Regions from separate parts of the Exiguobacterium sp. BMC-KP genome, predicted to be linked through region 1. Evidence: riboswitches for the same ligand, from Rfam matches in the RefSeq annotation. Region 1 holds a riboswitch; each other region holds the start of a gene.

Region 1 (5,434 bases):
CCGTTGCATCTTCTTCCCACTGTCCGAGTGCCTTAATGATTTCCTGCCCGGAAAAAGTGACGCTTCCTTGGTCGCCATAGAGTTCCGAAATGACGTTGTTCGCAATCGTATGGACATGCAGGGAACATCCGGCGTCCGTCCGATTAAACACTTCGACATGAAGCAAGGTCTCAGCAGAAGGACGTCCGGGTTGCTCACCAATCAATTGACCGGTCGCATCGACATGGACGAAGTCGTCAGGAGTCGTCTGACGCTTATCTTTTCCGCTTGCTGTGACGAGGAATTCGACCGGAACATTAGATGTCCGGATGGCGAGGTTCCCACTCGTACCGGGGAACCAGTCGCGTGCCGCGAGCTCTTGTTTAACAGCTCGTAGTTCTTCATAACGTCGCATGAATGTCATGTCGTCACCTCCGCTCGTGCTAAATCATGAACGATATCGTGAAACGTCTCAAAAGGCGTATAGGAAATATCGTTTTCTTCACACAACGCGATCAGATAATCACGGGCATAGACACAATCCGCTTGTTTCGCGAGTTCGAAGTCCGTCACCGAGTCGCCGATGACGATGATGACGTCACCGTCTTTACGTAATGTACGGGCAACGGACGTTTTACAACAGCCACACCCGTTCGTGCAATGGGCATCGCAGGCGTTTGGCCAATCGATATGGACGAATGGACCACTGAAATCGGCGACGTTACAGTAAATCTGTTCTTGTTCAAGGAATGGCGCTAAGATCGGTTCGACGAAAAAGTCCATTCCACCACTGACGATTGAAAAATCGATTCCTTGACGACGACTGTACTGAAGTAACTCTGAGAAGCCGTCTCGAATCACGGCACGTTCTAACAAGAAATCAAGATAAGCTGTTTTACCGTCGGACGGTAAGAGCGCGAACATCTGCCCGACACCACTCTGAATCGATAACGTTCGGTCAAGCACACCGCGTTTCAACGGTTCGAAGGCATCAGCTGGTGCAAAGGCCTGCATGAGCGCGATGATATTATCCTGCGTCGTCACCGTACCGTCGAAATCACAAAGAATTCGTACAGTCATGACTTGATCCCCCAAGCGTCGAGGGCAATCCGTAGTTCTTCATGGCGAGATGCTGCCGTCGATAGGGATTCATTTGCGAGCGCTGCATCGAGTGCTTGACGGAAAGCAATGACACCAGCTGCTGCACCTTGCGGATGACCATGCACGCCACCGCCGGCGTTGATGACGGAATCGATCCCGAAGTCGCGAACGAGTTGGGCGACGAGTCCTGGGTGAATACCGGCTGAAGGTACTGGGAAGATCGCTTTCGTCTGACCGATGCGGGTCGCTTCGACCGCGATGCCACGGGCGACATCCTTCGGTAAAGCGACATTGCCGTAAGGTGACGGGAATAACGTCAAGTCTGCTCCGGCAGCGCGCGGTAGTGTACCAAGTAAGACAGGAGCTGCAACACCATGGTTCGGGCTCGCGATCAACGCGCCACTATATGCTGGGTGATTAAAAATCGGAACAGTAATCTCCGGATCACTTGCTAGTTCACGTAAGACGTCGAGTCCGTATGTGAAGGTATTCAGTAAGAAAGCGGTCGCTCCAGCATCAATCAATCGCTTAGCTTGATCCTTGAGCGTAAAGACGGGACCACTAAGTGTGATCGCATACAACGCACGTTTACCGGTCCGGTGGAAGTGAGCGTCGATGACCTCACGTCCGATGCGTGCCCGGTCAATCGTTGGTGTCAATGGGTTATCGTATAGAATCTCATCGTCTTTGACGAGATCGATTCCACCGGCAAGTTGTCCTTCGAGTTGATCGCGGAGGAACGATAGATCGCGTCCGATGACGCCTTTGAAAATACTCATCAACAAGGGACGATCTTCGACACCAATCAAGGAGCGGACCCCTTCGATGCCGAACTTCGCACCTGGAAAATCTGGTGTGAACGTATCGGGTAACAGCAATTCCGTTAACTTGATTTCACCGTCGAGTGAGAGTTTGCCGAAGACGGTCGTCAGAATCGCGGAAAAGTCACGCGACACGTTATGTTCTGGGTAACGAATCGTGATATATCCGTTACCGTCGCGCTCTTCGGTATGTACGACTTCCCCTTTGAACGAGGCAAGTTGTTGTTGTTCAAGATGATTCAGCTCCGTCCAAGAACCGACCGTCAAACCAAGCGCGAGTTGTTCAGCGCGTTGCTCGAGTCGATCACGGGCAGTCAATTGATAAGTAGCAGTAATATAAGCCATGTCTTTCCTCCTTCAACAAAAAAATGGTCCCTTGTCAGCGACAAGAGACCATGAATGATTCGAACGTGGACTCTTATCGGTCAGCTTAGTAGCTGCAAGAATTAGCACCGTGCCAAAAGGTCGGTTGCTGCGACATCGTAGGGCTTGTCCCTCCGTCTGCTCTTGATAAGAATTGGATGAAATTGTGAAATCTAATTGCAATTTTTACATGAGAGTCACGACTTGTCAAACTATTTTTAGAAAATTTATTTTTTTGAAAATACTCTTTCTATAGATGGCGTGAAAACAATGTCTGTTTCTCCTCGATTTTAGTTTGACAGCAGGGAAGTTGATTGCGTAAGATTCAAATCAATATCACACACGACAACTACATACGACTCTTATCGCGAGTTGGCAGAGGGAATTGGCCCGATGACGCCGCAGCAACCGACCACTAGGCACGGTGCTACATCCAACAGACGTTTCGTCTGAGAGATAAGAGGACGCAGTGACTTTCCTGCGCCTCTTTTCGATGACGAAAAGAGGCGCTTTTTCGTGTACCACATAGGGGGAAACTGACATGACATACAAAGCATTTACAGAACAGGACGCGATTGATCGTGTTCGGACACTCGGACTGATCGGAAACGGCCCTGTCGAAGCAGAAGAAATTGGTGACGGGAATCTTAACCTCGTCTTTCGGATTCGAGAAGGCGAACATCGGTTGATTTTAAAACAAGCATTACCGTACGCAAAGGTCGTTGGGGAAAGCTGGCCGCTATCGCTCGAGCGAGCGTGGATTGAGCAATCTGCACTCCGTGAATTCGCGCGACATGCCGTACCATTCGTACCACGTGTCTTTCATGCGAGTCATGAAGAAGCGTACACGGTCATGGAAGATCTTTCACATTTAACGATCGTTCGGAGCGGACTGCTTGCAGGTGAACAATATCCGTTGCTCGCAGAACATATCGGTTCCTATCTCGCCCGGACTTTATTCCATACATCGGACTTTGCACTTGGTCCAGTCGAAAAGAAACGCGTTGCCCGAACGTATTACAATCCAGACTTGTGCGACATCACAGAAAAACTGATCTTCACGGATCCGTTCCATGATGCGGAGACGAATGAGATTGAAGCCGGGCTTGAAGAAGAAGTAGCGCATCTTTGGGCAGACGACACACTCAAACGCGAAGTCGCGAAACTTGAAGCCCTTTTCATCACAAAAGGCGACGCTTTGTTGCACGGTGATCTACATACAGGAAGCATCTTCGCCTCGGCAACGGAAACGAAAGTCATCGATCCGGAATTTGCCTTTTATGGGCCATTCGGATTCGATGTCGGACAATTCATCGCCCATCTATTCTTTGCGGCATATCCGGATTACCCAGCACTTCGTGATGCGCGAATTCGAGACATCGATACGTTCTGGCTGACATTTGCTTCGACGTTCCGTGCCTTATGGGAACGGGAAGCGGTCGAACCGTTCCAGACATCGGGACTTGTTGATGATGTGCTGAGCACGATCTTGCAAGATGCACTTGGCTTTGCAGGGTGTGAATTGATTCGGCGGACGATTGGTCTTGCGCCAGTCGCTGATCTAGAATCAATCACTTCAACAACGGAACGTCTGGAGCAAAAACGTCACGCCCTCCGTTTAGGCTCCGCTTTAATCAAGCGCCGGACGGAATGCCGAACATTTGATGATTTACGAAACTTTGACGTAACGGAGGAGTTAAGCCGATGAGTACATTCGTCCAAAGTATTCGTTATGAAGACCGTGTCTTGACGATTCTCGATCAGACGCGTCTACCACAGGAAGAACACTATGAAGTGATCACCGACCTTGCGCAAGCGGTCGAGGCGATTAAACAACTACGCGTTCGGGGAGCACCTGCGATCAGTTTATTCGGTGGCTTTGTGCTCGTTCAGGAAGCGTACCGGCTCGAAACGTCGCTTCCGGTCTATAAGCAGGCCTTGCTTGAGACATCAGCGACGTTACTCGCGACACGCCCGACAGCCGTCAATCTGCGAAATGTTCTCAATCAACTAAACCCGATCATTCAAGATGGCGTGTCGGTAGAAGACATCCGCGAACGGTTGGAAAAACGAGTGGTCGCCTTATACGAACAGGATGCACAGACTTCGCGACAAATCGGGATTCATGCACTGGAATTGTTCCAGTCAGGCAACCGGATCCTGACGATTTGTAATGCGGGATCGATTGCGACCGCTGCTTACGGAACGGCACTCGCTCCGTTTTATATTGCAAAAGAACGCGGCATCGAGTTATCCGTTTTTGCGAGTGAGACACGACCACTCTTGCAAGGTGCGCGATTGACGACATGGGAATTACAACGCGCTGGAATTGATGTCACGTTAATTACAGACAACATGGTCGCTCATACGCTGAAAGAAAAACAAATCGATGCAATCATCGTCGGGGCAGACCGGATTACACGAAACGGAGATACGGCGAACAAAATCGGGACGTTCCAATTGGCATTGCTCGCGCAAGCTTTCGGTATTCCGTTTTACGTCGCGGCACCGCTCTCGACGTTTGACTTCTCGCTTATTTCCGGTGACGCGATCGAGATCGAAGAGCGTGATCCGCAGGAAGTGACGGCGATCCAAGGCGTTGCGACAGCACCAGCAGGAGTCGCTGTCTTCAACCCAGCATTTGATGTCACACCACATACGTTGATCACAGGTATCATTACGGAACTCGGTGTCATCACGCAACCAAATGAAGAAACGATCGAACAATTAACGGGGCTTCAACCCTTAGGATAAGGAGATATTTCATGAAAAAATTAGCTTACGCCGTCCTAGCACCGGCACTGTTACTAGCGGCTTGTGCAAATGGAGAAGCGACGACGACAAAAGTCGTCAAAGATGTACCAAAAGGGGTTCAATCGGACGTCAAGATCGCCGTCATTCGTAACCTCGCATCGGATGATCATACGAAACAACTCCTTGATGGCGCACGAAGTGAGGGCGAAGCACTCGGCTTTAAAGTCAGTACGTTCATCTCGGAAGGGAACGACGTCAAGTTCAAGGAACTGGTCGCCCAAGCGATTCAGCAAGATTATGATGGTCTCATCATCTCGCACGGCAAGGAAGATTACGCGTATGACATGATCAAACCAGCTGTCGATAAAGGACTGAAGGTCGTGACGTTCGATACGGTCACGAAGAAAAAAGGGGCA
Region 2 (5,434 bases), on a different contig from region 1:
AACTTATTTGCTGACTGGAACGACCGCACCTTTGTACTTGTCGAGAATCCAATCTTGGTTTTTCTTTTCGTGTAGCACGTCAATAAGTGCTGTGACACGCTTGTCTTTTTCATCGCCATCACGTGTAACGATGATGTTGACGTATGGTGACGACTCATCTTCTGATGCGATCGCGTCTTTCAATGGGTTCAGACCGTTATCGATCGCATAGTTCGTGTTGATGAGGACTGCGTCGCCTTCATTGTTTTTGTAAGCTTGCGGAAGAAGTGATGCTTCGATGTTCGTTTTGAACTTGAGTTTCTTCGGGTTCTCCGCGATATCACCGAGTTGCGCATCTGTCGTTTTACCGTCTTTGAGTTTGATCAACCCTTCGTTTTGAAGGAACGTCAAGACACGACCGCGTTCCGCGACGTTTGAGCTCGTTAAGATTGTTGCACCGTTTGGTAACTTATCGAGTGACTTGTATTTCTTCGAATAGATACCGAGTGGTTCAACGTGGACGCCACCTGCGTTCGCGAACTTATACGATTTATTTTCTTTTTCTTGTTGCTCGAGGTACGGTACGTGCTGGAAGTAGTTCGCATCGATTTCTTTTGATGCAAGTGCTTTGTTCGGAAGTACATAATCTTGGAACTTCTTGATTTCAAGCTTGTAACCTTTTGCTTCATATTCCTTTTTGACATGCTCAAGAATCTCAGCGTGCGGTACGTTTGAAGCACCGATGACGAGTGTTTTATCGTCGCTTCCTGATGATTTTTCACCACAAGCAGCAAGGCTGATTGCTAAAACAGATACAGCGGCAGTACCTACGAATTTTTTCCAAACTTTCATGAATGATTCCTCCAATTATAATCAAGATTTGAATTAACGTTTATCGATTGCCCGGATCAACAAGTCACCAATGATTTGGATGACGAAGACGATCGCTAAGATTAAGAGTGTCGCAATGACGATGATATCGTTTCGAGAACGCTGGAATCCTTCGATGAAGGCCATGTCCCCCAGTCCACCTCCACCGATTACTCCGGCCATTGCCGTATAACCGACAAGTGAAACGAGTGTGACCGTGATACCCGAAACGATGGCAGGCAACGCTTCTGGGATTAAGACTTTATAGATGATCTGGAACTTCGTCGCGCCCATCGATTCAGCTGCCTCGATGACACCTTTATCGACTTCGCGTAACGCGAGTTCGACCATTCGACCATAAAATGGAGCGGCTCCCAAGATCAGTGCCGGTAATGCTGCCGTTGGTCCGAGGAATGAACCGAAAAGCGCTAACGTAATCGGAATTAATAAGATCAGTAAGATGATGAATGGAACCGAACGGAAGACGTTGACGAGTAAGCTTAAGATTGAATAAAATGCTCGGTTCTTGAACAACAACTCTTCGTTTGTCGCAAACAATAATAAACCAATGATCAGACCGAGAATGAATGTCGAAAGACCGGCGACTGCTGTCATATAAACAGTACTGCCTGTCGCTCCCCACACCATCTCCCAGTCTAGGTTGTCAAAGAATGAAATCATCGGTGATCCACCTCCACTTCAACATCACTGGCTTGAAGCTTCGTGATGACCTCTTGTGTTGCTTCAGTTTCCCCGATCAACTGAATGAACAGTGTACCGAGTGCCCCTTCCTGCGATTGACCAACGTTCCCGCCGATGATATTGAACAGGACCGGTGAATCTTTCATGACTTCCGCAAGGATCGGGCTTTCCGCCGTCGATCCGACGAACGTCAACTGAACGATCTTTCCGGTTGGGTACCGTTCGCGGAGTTTCGCGAACGTCAACTCGTTTTCCAATGGTGACGTCAATTGTTTGACGAATTCCTTCGTCATCGCTTGCTTCGGATGACGGAAGACTTCTGCGACTGGACCTTGCTCGACGATTTTACCGGCTTCCATGACGGCGACCCGGTGACAGATTTTCTGAATGACGTGCATCTCATGTGTGATCAAGACGATCGTCAATTTCAGTTTCTGGTTGATGTCGACGAGTAACTCAAGGATTGAGTCCGTCGTTTTTGGATCGAGTGCACTTGTTGCCTCGTCACATAAGAGAACGTCCGGGTTCGATGCAAGTGCTCGAGCGATACCGACACGTTGCTTTTGACCACCGGATAATTGTGACGGGTAAGCCCCTTCTCGTCCGTCCAAACCAACGAGTTGGATCAACTCCGCGACTCGTTCTTTGCGGCGTGCTTTCGGGAAGCCACCGAGTTCGAGTGGGAACATGATGTTTTCTTCAACAGTCCGTGACCAGAGTAAGTTGAAGTGTTGGAAAACCATCGAGACATTCTTACGGACGCCTCGTAATTCTTTTGGTTTGAGTGATGTCATTTCAACACCATCGATTTGGATCGAACCACTCGTTGGTGCCTCGAGCATATTAAGCAAGCGAATCAGAGTCGATTTCCCTGCTCCGGAATAACCGATTATTCCAAAAATTTCACCGCGCTCGATTGTCAGATCAACATTCGCAACGGCTTCGACCGCTCCGCGCTTTGAGCGATAAATCTTTCCTACGTCTTGTAAACGAATCACAACTGTCCCTCCTAAATAAAAAAAGTGCGCGCGTTTTTGAGCAAACGCGCGCACTTTTCAGTACACAAAACCATTTGCTCTCATCTCCCAGACTTTTGTCTGCTGGAATTAGCACCACTTCGGATTAGATCCGCGGTTGCCGGGTTTCATCGGGCCAGTCCCTCCACCACTCTCGATAAGAGTTTCGGTATTAAGTTTGTAGAATATATTCTGAATATTAGCAGGGGTTATTTTTGTTGTCAAACAGTTTTTTCAGAAACTTTTTCGAGGAACGTGAAAGCACGTGTTAAGTCTTCTTTCAAATCTTCCGCATCCTCAAGTCCAACTGAAATCCGAACGAGACCGTCTGTGATCCCGAGTTCTGCCCGACGCTCTGCTGGGATTGACGCGTGCGTCATCCGTGCAGGAACGGAAATCAGACTCTCAACGGCGCCAAGACTCTCAGCGAGTGTGAAGAAGTGTGTTGCCTCGACGAGTTTTTCTGCGTTCGCTGCTGAACCGACATCAAAGCTGATCATCCCACCGAATCCAGTCGCTTGTTTCGCTTGGATGTCATGTCCAGGGTGCGATGCAAGTCCTGGGTAGAAGATGTTTGAAACGATGTCTTGTGCTTGTAAGAACGCAACGAGATCATGGGCTGTTTCTTCGATCGCATCCATCCGAATACCAAGCGTACGAAGACCACGGACGAGCAAGAAACTGTCTTGCGGTCCAAGAACGCCACCTGTCGAGTTTTGGATGAAGTGCAGTTCTTCGCCGAGCGCATCATCTTTGACGACGACAAGACCAGCGACGACGTCCGAGTGTCCGCCGATGTATTTTGTTGCACTGTGCAAGACGATGTCTGCACCAAGTGCGAGTGGTTGTTGATGGTATGGTGTTGCGAACGTGTTATCGACGACGAGTTTGAGATCGTGACGTTTTGCGATCGTTGCGATTGCCTCGATATCTGTTACTTTCAACAATGGATTCGTTGGTGTTTCGACGTAGACGATTTTCGTGTTGTCTTGAATCGCTGCTTCCGTTGCTGCAAGATCCGTCGTATCGACGAATGTCACTTGGATGTTGAACTTCGGTAAGACGCGTTGCATCAAGCGGAACGTTCCACCATAAACGTCATCTGTCATGACGATGTGGTCACCAGACTCAAGCAAATGGAAGACGGCATGGATCGCTGCCATCCCAGAACCGAATGCAAAACCACGTGCGCCGCCTTCAAGATCTGCAATCAAACGTTCGATGCTCGTCCGTGTTGGGTTCGCTGTCCGTGAGTATTCGTATCCGTCTTTGAGTTGACCGATTTTATCCTGCTTGTATGTGCTTGTTTGATAGATCGGTGGTGTGACGGCACCTGTTGCCCGGTCGACACCTGTTCCTCCATGAATCAATGCTGTCTTCTTACGCATGAGTTTCGTCCACCTTTTCAAAGATTTGTTGGCTTAAGTAGCGTTCGGCACTGTCTGCGAAGACCGTGACGATCGTACTGCCGGGGTGACGCTTCGCGATATCAAGGGCAGCAACGAGCGCTGCACCTGCTGAACTACCGACGAGTAGTCCTTCACGAGCGGCAAGTGTATGGACCGCGTCAAATGCATCGCGGTCAGAAATCGTATGAATCTCGTCAACGAGCTCACGCGGCACGAGACTTGGCCATTTTGCTGTACCGATGCCTTCTGTCTTGTGCGGACCGGCGGGACCACCGTTTAAAACGGAGCCTTCCGGTTCGACGATCGCTGCTTTTGTGCCGAGACGTTGTTTTAAGAAGTCCGCTGTTCCGGCAAATGTACCACCTGAACCACAACCGGCAACGAACCAGTCGATATGCGGTAAGTCAGCAATCAGCTCAGGACCGAGTGTCCGCTGATACGTGACTGGATTTTCTTCGTTTTCGAATTGTAACGGAACGTAACTGTTCGGAATTTCCTGACCGAGTTCTTTTGCCCGGTCAATTGCCCCTTGCATATCAAGTTCAGTCGGTGTGTTGACGACGGTTGCGCCGAGTGCCCGCATCAACGTCTGCTTTTCCTGACTGAATTTTTCTGGAACGACACAAATGACTTGTAGATCGTATTTCTTAGCGGCGAGCGCCAAGCCGATGCCGGTATTCCCGGCTGTCGGCTCGATGATCGTACCGCCTGGTGTCACATATCCGTTTTCGATTGCTGCATCAACGAGTTGAATGCCAAGGCGGTCTTTGACGCTGCCCCCAGGGTTCATCCATTCGAGCTTCGCCAAAATGCGCGTACCAGCAGGCAAATCGAATGAAGTAATCTCGTAGAGTGGTGTGTTTCCGACGAGGTCGCGGACGTTGTTCGCGATCATCCGAAGACGATGTCCCATTCATCACGACCGGCAAGCATTTTCTCGGCATAGTGCTTCGCTCCTTTAAGGTCATGTGCGCTTGCAAATCCACATTGGACTTCGTTTTGCGCTGGAATCTCTTCTGCTGCGAGGACGTCATTCAACGTCTTCTCAACGAGTTCGCTCATTTTTTCGACCGAGTCAAAGTTCATCATCGCCATGTAGAAACCTGTTTGGCATCCCATTGGCGAGACATCGATGACATCATCCGAGTAGTTACGAATGTTTTCAGCAAGTAAGTGCTCGAGTGTGTGCATCGCACGCATCGGCATTTGCTCAACGTTTGGTTGTGTGAAACGGATATCGTATTTGACGACTTGGTCCACTTTACCTTCTTTATATCCTGCGACGCGGATGTAAGGTGCTTTGACTTTCGTATGATCCAGGTTAAAGCTTTCGACGTTCATTTTTTGAAGTGCCATGATTTATTCCCCCATTTTCTCGGCTTCTACGAGCCAGACGAAGTGATTGTATTGTGTGAAGTTAACAGTGAATCCCCGTGCTGTAAACAATTCTTCCATGAC
Region 3 (5,434 bases), on a different contig from region 1:
GCAAGAGTGACCGTTTGTCGGATCAGTTTCTCTGCTTCCTCGGTTGTGATGTGACGTTGCTTGAACCCTTCGATACTTGCTTGATAGCTTGAGGTGATCGCGACATCGGCACCTACTTCGAAGTAATCGTTATGGACACGCTCAATCTGTTCTGGTGCTTCGATCAAGAGACGCGCTGACCAGAGCGGATCGTTCAGGTCAAATCCCTTTTGTTCGAGTTCGGTCGCAAGCGCTCCATCTAAAATCAGGAAGGGAACTTTCTGTAATCGTTGGTCAACTGGATTTTTGATTCGGGACATCTTCAACACTCCGTTTCTGAGAAGAATTCGTGAACGCATAAACGACATAACAGATCACGATGAATGGAATACCGCAGTACAAAGCAATACGTTGTGTCGGATCAAATCCGATCCCAATTAGGGAAATCAAACAGACAACGAAGGCTGCAATCGGTACGAATGGAAACAGTGGTGTACGATAGACCAATTCGTCGACCGTATGCCCTTCGCGGAGGAATTGTTTCCGGAAGCGATATTGCGCAACGCTGATACTCATCCAGACGACGACGACAGCAAGTCCGGAAATCGAGACGAGCGCGATATAGACACTTCCTGCTGCATAGATGCTAGACAGCAAGGCAAGTCCTCCACCGAGCATGCTGAACAATACAGCTCGAAGTGGAACTCCGCTTGGCGTCACCTGGGCGAAGAAGCGCGGAATCATCCGTTCGTTCGCAAGCGACCAAAGCATCCGTGAGGCCGCGTAAAGTCCCGAGTTCGCTGCCGATAAGATCGCCGTCAAAATGACAAAGTTCATCACGTCTGCTGCGTAGGGAATACCGATCCGTTCAAATACGGCTACAAATGGACTTTCGAGTACGCCCTTTCCTTCCGTTGGCAACAAGACGGCTAATACGATGATCGTACCAACGAAAAAGAGAACCAATCGTAGAATCGTCGTCCGGATTGCAAGCGGAATCGTCCGTTTCGGATCGACTGCTTCACCCGCTGCTACACCAATTAATTCTGTGCCCGAGTAAGCAAAGTTCACTGCGAGCATCGTCATGAAGATGACGAAAGCGCCATTCGGGAACAATCCACCTTCGGTTAACGAAGAAAAGAATGGGGCTGGACTACCATCTTGCAGTGGAATGAAGCCGACGATGGCTCCTGCACCAAGTAAAATGAAAGCAATGATCGTTACGACCTTAATAGCGGAGAACCAAAATTCGACTTCAGCAAAGACACGGACCTTCAAAACGTTAATACCAAGGATCATCGTAGCGAATAATGCACTGAACACCCAGACAGGAACGGATGGGAACCAACGCTGCATCAAAATGCCTGCTGCCGTGAATTCTGAACCGAGGGCGACCGTCCACGTCAGCCAGTAGAGCCAAGCCACTGTATAACCTGTGCCGGGTCCGATATACTTTGTCGCGTATTTATGGAATGAACCAGTTTCCGGCATATGTACAGCCAGTTCACCGAGACTTAACATGACGAGATAAACGACGACGGCCCCAATTAAGTAAGACAGAATCGTTCCGACGCGCCCTGCTTGTTCCAATGTATAACCCGTACTTAAAAATAATCCTGTTCCAATAACACCACCTAACGACAGCATGATCAGATGACGTGATTCCATCTTTCGTCGAAAAGCCCCGCTCGTTTTCATGAATCCATTTCCTCCTCATTCCACCTATTTCAAACAAAAAACGCATCCTCACGGATGCGTCGGTCGACAATTCGGAAATCTTATCGATCGGGTGCAGCACCCGCAGGAATTAGCACAGTATCTTTCGACCTGTTGCTGAGGTTTCATAGGGCCAGTCCCTCCACCTCTCTGGATAAGTATGTAATTGTTCCTAACCATATCAGAATGCAGATAATTCAGTCAACATGCATTTCTTGATTTTTTTGATAGATTCCTAAATTTGACTCGATGAGTTGAAGATGACGTTGAGACATTGTTTTTAGTAAAGTAGTAAAAAAGTGATCAACTTCTACTCGTTGACCTTTTTCCATATCCCGCAACATCGACGATTTCATCTTATCTTCCATTGCATTCATTTGTTTCATCAGTACAGCTTCTACATCATCATTGAAGACCGCACCCTGTTCTTCCATTGCCTGTTTCGATTCCTTCATGACGTCTATGATCATCTGACGCCCGACAGGTTCTTGCCGAATCGGACCGATGGCAGAGCGAAATAGTGTCGTCACGCCAGCGAATGTCGAAATGAACAGATATTTTTGCCACATGTCATCCATGATGTGCGTTGAGTACGCCATCGGCGCCTTTGCTTTCGCAAAACGTGTTGCAATTTCCTCCAGACGAGCTGTTGGTTTACCGATCCGTGAACCAAATAACAGCCGGTGTGACGGACTTGTCTGTACAATACGCCCTTCTGTATCAAGCGTCGATTCAATGAAGCAAAGACCACCGAGCACTCGATCTTCTCCGAAGACTTCTGTTAACCGGCGAATATGTTGCATCCCGTTTAATAACGGAATGATATATGTATCCTCCGAAACGAATGGCGCAAGATCCTTCAATACGTCATCTAAGTGATAAGCCTTCGTCGAAAGCAAGACGACGTCGAATGTATGATCCGGTCGCATGTCGTGCGTCACTAACTGAGGCGTGATCGTGATATCACCGTGAGGACTAGTGATTTGCAGTCCTGTTTTTTGTAGCTGTTCATAACGTTTCGGACGAACGAGGAATGTCACCTGTTCACCTTTTTCAGCAAGACGACCTCCGAAATATCCTCCGACTGCCCCTGCACCTACGACTAAAATATGCATATGTACGATCTCCTCCTTATTTGTTCTACACGTCACTTACTTCTTCACCCTAACATATCGAAAACGATTTTCCTGATTCCTGCTTGAATCACTAAAATTTAAGTTAAGCGTTTGCATTTCAGAAAAAAACGTTTATACTAACTTGTATACAAGTATACTCACTTTAGAAATCAGGTGATTCCATGTCAGAACTGTTATATCCCTTGAAATGGTTATCAAAAGCTTCCGCTGGCGATCGTGTTGCATACGAGCTACGGATGCGCATCATTTCAGGAAGTATTGAAAGCGGTACCATTTTATCTGAAAACAAGTTAGCCTCTGACTTTTCCGTTAGTCGCTCACCCATCCGTGATGCGTTAAAGATCCTTGCATCCGAACAGTTGATTCGATTGGAACGGATGGGGGCGGTCGTCGTCGGTTTATCCGAGCGCGATATCCAGGAAATCTATGATGTCCGGCTGCTCATCGAGACGTTCGTCTTTGAGCGACTCGTCAAGATCGAACGATCGGAGCTCGTTCGTGAACTCAGCAAAATTCTCGAAATGATGAAGGTCGCTATTAAATATAAGGATGCCGATGAATTTTCATTCCAAGATGTGCTGTTTCACGAAACAATCATTCGCTCGATTGACCACGGGTATGTCAGTATGATTTGGCAAAACCTTAAACCGGTCATGGAAAGTTTCATCCTCCTATCGATGCGGGTACGATTCGAGGAAGACATCGAAGACTTCGAACGCATCCTCGCGAACCACGCCCTGTACATCGAAGCGATCGAGACAGGAGATCGTGAACGGATGGTCGCTTCCTTGCATCAGAACTTTGATGATGTCCAGGAAGTCGAAGATCTCTGGAAAACGCAACAAATGATGTCGAAAGGAGTCGATTCACATGACTGAATACATGTTAGGCGTCGATATCGGAACGACGAGCACGAAGGCGGTCTTATTTACGACAAAAGGAGAGGTCATCGGACAAACGAATGTCGGTTATCCACTCCATACGCCGAATCGTTCGACGGCAGAACAAGATCCGGAAGAAATTTTTGATGCCGTACTCGAATCGATCCGCTTGATCACAAAACGTCATCCGAGCATGCCACCGAAGTTCGTCGCATTCAGCAGTGCCATGCACAGTTTGATTGCAATGGACGCACAACACCAACCATTGACTGCCTGTATCACGTGGGCGGACAGTCGGAGTGAAGCATGGTCGAACAAAATTAAGGAACAGTACGGTCTGTCGATTTATCATCGGACCGGTACACCGATTCATCCGATGTCACCGCTCAGTAAAATCAGTTGGCTCGTCGAAGATCGTCCGGAACTCCATGCTCAGACGAAAAAATATATCGGGATCAAGGAATTCGTTTTCCAACGACTATTCGGCAGATATGTCATCGATCATTCTCTCGCTTCAGCAACAGGTCTCTTCAATATTCATGAATTAGCCTGGGATACGGGCGCGTTACACGTCGCCGGAATCGATGCGAGCTATTTATCGGAACCTGTACCGACGACGACGTCATGCACCGGACTGAATGCCGATTATGCACGACAAATGGGACTGTCCGTTGATACACCATTTTTAGTCGGTGCCAGTGACGGTGTCCTTTCTAACTTAGGTGTCAACGCGATTCGCAAGGGGGAAATTGCGATCACAATCGGAACAAGCGGTGCTATCCGGACGATCATTGATCGACCGCAGACCGATGAAAAAGGACGGACGTTCTGTTACGCCCTGACCGAAGACCACTGGGTCATCGGCGGACCTGTCAATAACGGTGGAATGGTTTTACGGTGGATCCGAGATGAACTCGCTTCAGCAGAAGTCGAGACAGCGAAACGTCTCGGCATCGATCCGTACGCTGTCCTGACGAAGATTGCCGAGCGCGTCCGTCCGGGATCTGATGGACTGTTGTTCCACCCTTACTTGTCCGGTGAACGAGCACCGCTTTGGAATCCGGATGTCAGTGGTTCATTCTTCGGTTTGACGCTCTCGCACAAAAAAGAGCATATGATCCGGGCAGCACTTGAAGGTGTCATCTACAATCTGTATACCGTCTTCCTTGCTCTAATTGAGTGCATGGACGGTCCCGTGACACGGATTCAGGCGACGGGTGGCTTTGCTCGTTCTGAAGTCTGGCGCCAAATGATGGCGGACATCTTTGAATCGGAAGTCGTCATTCCGGAAAGTTTTGAAAGTTCATGTCTCGGTGCTTGTATTCTCGGACTGTACGCGACTGGGGAAGTCGATTCGTTCGAAGTCGTCTCCGAGATGATTGGGGAAACACATCGCCATGTACCAAATGAAGAAGCGATGCATGAATACCGTCAGTTATTACCGATCTTCATTAGCTTGGCGCGGACATTGTCCGCGGATCATAAACGGATTGCTGCGTATCAACGGAGCTTGATTCAAGAAGAAAACTAACTTAATCTTTTGGGGGAAGTCATCATGCCTTTAGTCATCGTAGGAATTGGGATCGTTGCGTTGCTCGTTCTCATCATGGGGTTGAAATTAAATACGTTCGTCTCACTCATCATCGTGTCCTTTGGCGTTGCACTGTTACTCGGCATGCCGCTCGATCAGATCGTCAAAACGATCGAAGCTGGTATCGGAGG
Region 4 (5,434 bases), on a different contig from region 1:
GTCGTAGCGATTCCGATGGCGACGAGTCGTGATCTCTACGCAGCAGTAGCAGAAGAGACACAGATCGTCGGTATCGATGAAGTTCAATTCTTTGATGATGAAATCGTACAAGTCATCGAAGCACTCGCACAAGACGGAAAACGCGTCATTTGTGCAGGGCTTGATCAAGACTTCCGGGCAGAGCCATTCGGCAAGATGCCTGAATTACTGGCACGTGCAGAATTCGTGACGAAGCTACAGGCAATCTGTCTCTCCTGTGGGGATCCGGCTTCTCGGACACAACGTTTGATTGACGGAAAACCAGCGAACTATGATGACCCGATCATCCTAGTCGGTGCTTCAGAGTCGTATGAGCCACGGTGTCGCCATTGCCATGAGGTACCTGGAAAGCCGAAGCCACTTCAATCTGTGCAACACCAAGAAAATTAAAAAAAGACGGACCGTTTGCGGTCGTCCTTTGATTTAGCAGCTGTTCAATTCCATCCGGAAACGAATAGCTGCTTTTTAATTTATCCTGTTTCTTGCGAAAACTGACACGATTGTTCGATAAAGCGAATCGTCTCACGGACGATTACATCTTGGTCATGATCAAGTGTCGCGACGTGGTATGAATTGAGTAGACAGTAGCTTCGTTTATCATTCGTTCCGATATGACGGTGCAAGTAATCTGAACTCGACGGTGGAACGACGTGATCGGTTGCGGAATAAAGAATCAACGTCGGAAGGAGAATCGATCCCAAGCGTCCTTTCGTCTCATCCATCAAGCGGACGAGTTCGAACGCGCAACGACTTGGAACGAGATCGTAGATGATTTCAAAGGCGGACCGCTTGATATCCGGTGCCCCTTCCGGTAAGTACTGAGGACCGTCATCAAACGAGAGTGCTTCATACGACGGAACGGAAAGTGCGGCGTTGATCGTAATGATGCCGGCAAACGGAATCCCGTCAGCAGCGAGCGATAACGCGAGCGTCGCCCCCATCGATTGACCGATGACAAAAACTTGGTCGCATGTTTCTTGTAAACGTGAATAACCGTCTTGCAGGCTTTGTTTCCAACATCGTGCAGTCGATTGTTCGAACTCGCGGACGTTCGTTCCGTGACCACGCAAACGCGGCGCATAGACGGTAAAACCTTCAGCAGCAAATGCCTCACCGACGTCCCGAACACTTTGAGGAGTCGCGTTAAAACCATGACAGAGCAGGATTCCGATCGATCCACCTTGAAGATAAAATGCTTCAGCACCAGTCAATACAGGATAGTTCATCATTACTATTTTTCCTCCATTCATGAAAAAAACTCGTCGACGTCACTGCTTGGACGCCCACGAGTTTTTCACCGTATCATCCAAAGCCGCGCTTTGCTGGTCGGAGCACCTTACAGATTGCAGGTTGCCGTGAAGTCATAGAGCCAGGTCTCTCGTTCACTCTTGATAAATATCATATTGGAATTGTCGGATTAATCATTGAAACGATGGTAGCACGTTCGAAAATGACTTGTCAAATCGTTCTTGACGAATCATGATTCGTTCTTTAAGCTAATCCATAACTTGTCAATCAATCGATATGCGCCAAATGGATTATTTTTGAAAAGTTGGTTGACTTTTAAAGGTTCGACCCGTAATGTAAAAATTAGTTTTACGACATAAGCAACAACGCAACAACACACATACGAATTTCATACCGCAATACTTATCCAGAGAGGTGGAGGGACTGGCCCTGCGAAACCTCGGCAACAGACTCATTATGAGCACTGTGCCAATTCCATCAGACAAATGTCTGAGAGATGAGTGGAGTGGATTCTGCCACTGTGCGGATCCAGGTCTCTTCTTGTTTCTCAAGAAGGGACCTTTTTTTGTTGAATGAAGGGGGAAAACGGAATGATTGCATTTCATCAAGTCAAAAAAATGTACGTCACGAAGGATCAGACGATCGCAGCGCTCGACGGTGTCGACCTGACGATCGAGAAAGGCGAAATCTTCGGTGTCATCGGCTTTAGCGGTGCCGGGAAAAGTTCATTGCTCCGCTGCGTCAACCTCTTAGAACGACCGACGTCAGGAACCGTGACGGTCGACGGGGAAGATTTGACACAACTATCACCGAAGAAACTACGTCAAGCAAAACAGCGGATCGGGATGATCTTTCAACACTTCAATCTATTGAATGCGAACACGGTCTTTACGAATGTCGCGAAGCCACTCGTTCTCGCAGGCATCAAAAAAGATGAGATTCGCCGCCGGGTGACGGAGTTACTCGAATTCGTCGATCTCGCGGACAAGGCGGATCATTATCCGGATCAATTATCCGGCGGACAAAAGCAACGTGTCGGTATCGCTCGGGCACTAGCGACGCAACCATCCGTCCTTTTATGTGACGAAGCGACGTCAGCGCTCGATCCCCAGACGACACATCATATTCTGCAATTATTGAAACGAATCAATGCCGAATACGGGATCACGATTCTTTTGATCACCCATGAGATGGGCGTCATTCGGGAGATTTGCGACCGCGTCGCCGTCATCGAAGCCGGGAAGCTGATCGAGTCAGGAACAGTCTTTGATGTCTTTTCAAACCCGCAGACTGAGACAGCGAAAAACTTCGTCCGGTCCGTCATGCATGACGAGATTCCAGCATCGATTCGCCAGTTGATCGAATCACGGAATGCGAATCCAATCTATAAGATTCATTTCCTCGGTCATCACACAGGGCAGCCGCTCTTGTCACAAGTTGCGAAACGTTTTGATGTTGATGTCAACATTTTGCACGGTAGCATCACGGAGTTGCAGGAGACGCCGTTCGGCACTTTGCTCGTTGAATTAATTGGTGAAGCGACTGAAGTGAAACGAGCCTTACAGTACATTGATCAAGCACAAGTGACGGTCGAGGAGGTGCTAGCTGATGCTAGTTAATTACAGTGATATCTGGACAGCATTTTTGCAAACGATGACGATGGTATCCGTCTCACTCTTATTCTCGACCTTGATCGGCTTACCGCTTGGCATCTTGCTCGTCGTCACACGAAAAGGCGCATTACTTGAGAACGTCCCGCTATTCACGTTCTTCAATAGCATCGTTAATATCTTCCGCTCGATTCCGTTCATCATCTTACTCGTCGCGATCATCCCATTGACACGGTTGATCGTTCAGACGTCGATCGGAACCGAAGCCGCCATCGTCCCACTCGTCTTTTACGCCGCACCGTACATGGCACGGCTGATCGAAAGTTCCTTGCTTGAAGTCGATAAAGGTGTCCTTGAGGCAGCAGAAGCAATGGGCGCGACGCCATTCCAAACGATTTTCCGCTTCCTTTTACCGGAAGCACTCGGTTCACTCGTTCTTAACTTAACGATCGCGACGGTTGGGTTGATCGGGGCGTCAGCGATGGCAGGCGCGATCGGTGGCGGTGGACTGGGCGATTTAGCAATCACGTATGGTTATCAACGATTCGACACGAAAGTCATGATCATCACGGTCGGGATTCTCGTCATCTTAGTTCAAGGCTTACAGACGACAGGTAACATCGTCGCACGAAAAATTAGAAGACATTAATCAAGGGAGCGATTCAGCCATGAAAAAAGCAGTAGCGATTGGAGCAACACTAACGACGATTTTATTTGCCGGGTGCTCAGCATCGGGAGAAGACGAAAAGACGATCAAACTCGGGGTCAGCGGTTCGGATACTCAAGTTTGGGACTACGTCGCGAAAAAAGCAGAGAAGGAGGGCATCAAAATCGAGCTCGTCAAGTTCTCTGATTATGTCCAGCCAAACATGGCACTGGCTGAGGGCGAGATCGACGCCAATGCTTTCCAGACGATTTCTTACTTCAACGCATTCAAGAAGGAACATAAGTTGAAGCTGTCACCGATCGCAACGACTGTCATTGCACCGATGGGCATTTACTCAGATAAATACAAGGACGTCAAAGACATTCCAGTCGGTGGCAAAATCGCTGTTCCGAACGAAGCAACAAACATGGGACGCGCCCTCTTATTACTGCAAGAAGCAGGTCTAATCAAGTTGCCGGACGACTTTGACGGCAATGGTTCAGTCGATAAGATCGTCGAAAATCCGAAGAAACTGAAAATCGTCCCAATCGTTGCGGGGCAAACACCGCGCGTCTTACCGGACGTCGCTGCGTCGATCATTAATAACGGTATTGCTGTTGACGCAGGACTCAATCCGATCAAGGACTCGATTGTCCATGAGAACGAAACAGCCAAACCATACATCAATATCATTGCAACACGGACGGAAGACAAGAACAAAAAAGAACTGAAAAAGATCGCGTCGCTTTACCAACAAAAAGATGTCGCGGCTTTCATTAAAAAAGAGTATAAAGGCAGCTCAATCCCGACGTTCGTTCCACTAAGTGACATCGGCGAATAAATTCAAAAGGAGAGTGGACAGTATGACGACACCAGTACGCACGACATGGGTAGAGACGATTGAACAGGACATCGAACAAAAACGGGAATCCTATCTTGAGACGAGTCACCGGATTCATGCGACACCGGAAATCGGTAACGAAGAATTCTTTGCTTCGCGACTACATGCAGAACGCCTGACGGCTGAAGGCTTTACGGTAGAACTTGGCGTCGCTGGGCACGAGACAGCGTTCTTTGCGAAAAAGTCGAGTGACCGACCAGGTGCGACGATTGCTTTTCTAGCCGAATATGATGCGTTGCCAGGCATCGGTCATGCATGTGGGCACAACATCATCGGAACGACGAGTGTCGCAGCAGCGATTGCGCTCAGTAAAGTACTCGATGAAGTCGGTGGGGGTGTCGTCGTCCTCGGGACTCCGGCTGAAGAAGGGGGACCAAACGGCAGTGCGAAAGGCAGTTTCGTCAAACATCAGTTGCTTGAAGGGATCGATGCAGCCTTGATGGTTCATCCGTCGGGACAAACGCGGATCACCGGTTCTTCCCTTGCGGTCGATCCACTCGATTTTGCTTTTACCGGTCGTCCGGCGCACGCAGCGGCGTCACCGGAAGAAGGGATCAACGCACTCGATGCGGTCATCCAGCTTTTTAATGGGATCAATGCTCTGCGGCAACAATTGCCGGACGATGTCCGGATCCACGGGATCATCACCCATGGCGGCGATGCACCGAATATCATTCCAGAATATGCAAAAGCACGTTTCTTCATCCGGGCGACGACACGGGAACGACTCAATGCCGTCACGGAGAAAGTCAAAGCGGTCGCACAAGGTGCGGCACTTGCGACTGGGGCGACGCTTGACGTCATCGCGTTCCAAAATGAAGTCGACAACCTCGTCTTCAACCGGACGTTTGATCGTCTCTTCCAAGAAGAAGCAGAAGCGCTTGGCCAAGTCGTGCACCTCGACGAACGACCAGGTCTCGGATCGACGGACGCTGGCAACATCAGTCAAGTCATCCCAACGATCCATCCGTACATCAAGATTGGACCAGA

What was found. A riboswitch is a leader RNA that binds a small molecule or an ion and turns the genes downstream of it on or off. The one in region 1 is predicted to bind S-adenosylmethionine.
Region 2: linked by a shared signal. The riboswitch ahead of ADM98_RS14660 (methionine ABC transporter ATP-binding protein) and the one ahead of ADM98_RS05400 (2,3-diketo-5-methylthiopentyl-1-phosphate enolase) in region 1 are both predicted to bind S-adenosylmethionine.
Region 3: linked by a shared signal. The riboswitch ahead of ADM98_RS01905 (amino acid permease) and the one ahead of ADM98_RS05400 (2,3-diketo-5-methylthiopentyl-1-phosphate enolase) in region 1 are both predicted to bind S-adenosylmethionine.
Region 4: linked by a shared signal. The riboswitch ahead of ADM98_RS16465 (methionine ABC transporter ATP-binding protein) and the one ahead of ADM98_RS05400 (2,3-diketo-5-methylthiopentyl-1-phosphate enolase) in region 1 are both predicted to bind S-adenosylmethionine.

The regions. Positions count from the first base shown of each region.
Region 1 covers NZ_LGIW01000014.1:285,722-291,155, forward strand. Annotated here, with positions in the region: gene ADM98_RS05390 (methylthioribulose 1-phosphate dehydratase) at 1-403, opposite strand, end outside; gene ADM98_RS05395 (2-hydroxy-3-keto-5-methylthiopentenyl-1-phosphate phosphatase) at 400-1,059, opposite strand; gene ADM98_RS05400 (2,3-diketo-5-methylthiopentyl-1-phosphate enolase) at 1,056-2,246, opposite strand; SAM riboswitch class I at 2,317-2,418, opposite strand; SAM riboswitch class I at 2,624-2,727, shown strand; gene mtnK (S-methyl-5-thioribose kinase) at 2,806-3,972, shown strand; gene mtnA (S-methyl-5-thioribose-1-phosphate isomerase) at 3,969-5,018, shown strand; gene ADM98_RS05415 (sugar ABC transporter substrate-binding protein) at 5,030-5,434, shown strand, end outside.
Region 2 covers NZ_LGIW01000015.1:1,712,819-1,718,252, forward strand. Annotated here, with positions in the region: gene ADM98_RS14650 (MetQ/NlpA family ABC transporter substrate-binding protein) at 4-831, opposite strand; gene ADM98_RS14655 (methionine ABC transporter permease) at 865-1,530, opposite strand; gene ADM98_RS14660 (methionine ABC transporter ATP-binding protein) at 1,527-2,549, opposite strand; SAM riboswitch class I at 2,627-2,731, opposite strand; gene ADM98_RS14665 (bifunctional cystathionine gamma-lyase/homocysteine desulfhydrase) at 2,789-3,955, opposite strand; gene ADM98_RS14670 (PLP-dependent cysteine synthase family protein) at 3,948-4,871, opposite strand; gene ADM98_RS14675 (S-ribosylhomocysteine lyase) at 4,868-5,332, opposite strand; gene ADM98_RS14680 (class I SAM-dependent methyltransferase) at 5,336-5,434, opposite strand, start outside.
Region 3 covers NZ_LGIW01000012.1:67,655-73,088, reverse strand. Annotated here, with positions in the region: gene mmuM (homocysteine S-methyltransferase) at 1-299, opposite strand, end outside; gene ADM98_RS01905 (amino acid permease) at 274-1,677, opposite strand; SAM riboswitch class I at 1,755-1,856, opposite strand; gene ADM98_RS01900 (ketopantoate reductase family protein) at 1,893-2,810, opposite strand; gene ADM98_RS01895 (GntR family transcriptional regulator) at 2,993-3,709, shown strand; gene gntK (gluconokinase) at 3,702-5,243, shown strand; gene ADM98_RS01885 (GntP family permease) at 5,268-5,434, shown strand, end outside.
Region 4 covers NZ_LGIW01000015.1:2,096,699-2,102,132, reverse strand. Annotated here, with positions in the region: gene ADM98_RS16475 (thymidine kinase) at 1-429, shown strand, start outside; gene ADM98_RS16470 (alpha/beta hydrolase) at 510-1,265, opposite strand; SAM riboswitch class I at 1,336-1,437, opposite strand; SAM riboswitch class I at 1,687-1,790, shown strand; gene ADM98_RS16465 (methionine ABC transporter ATP-binding protein) at 1,878-2,906, shown strand; gene ADM98_RS16460 (methionine ABC transporter permease) at 2,896-3,546, shown strand; gene ADM98_RS16455 (MetQ/NlpA family ABC transporter substrate-binding protein) at 3,566-4,384, shown strand; gene ADM98_RS16450 (M20 family metallopeptidase) at 4,407-5,434, shown strand, end outside.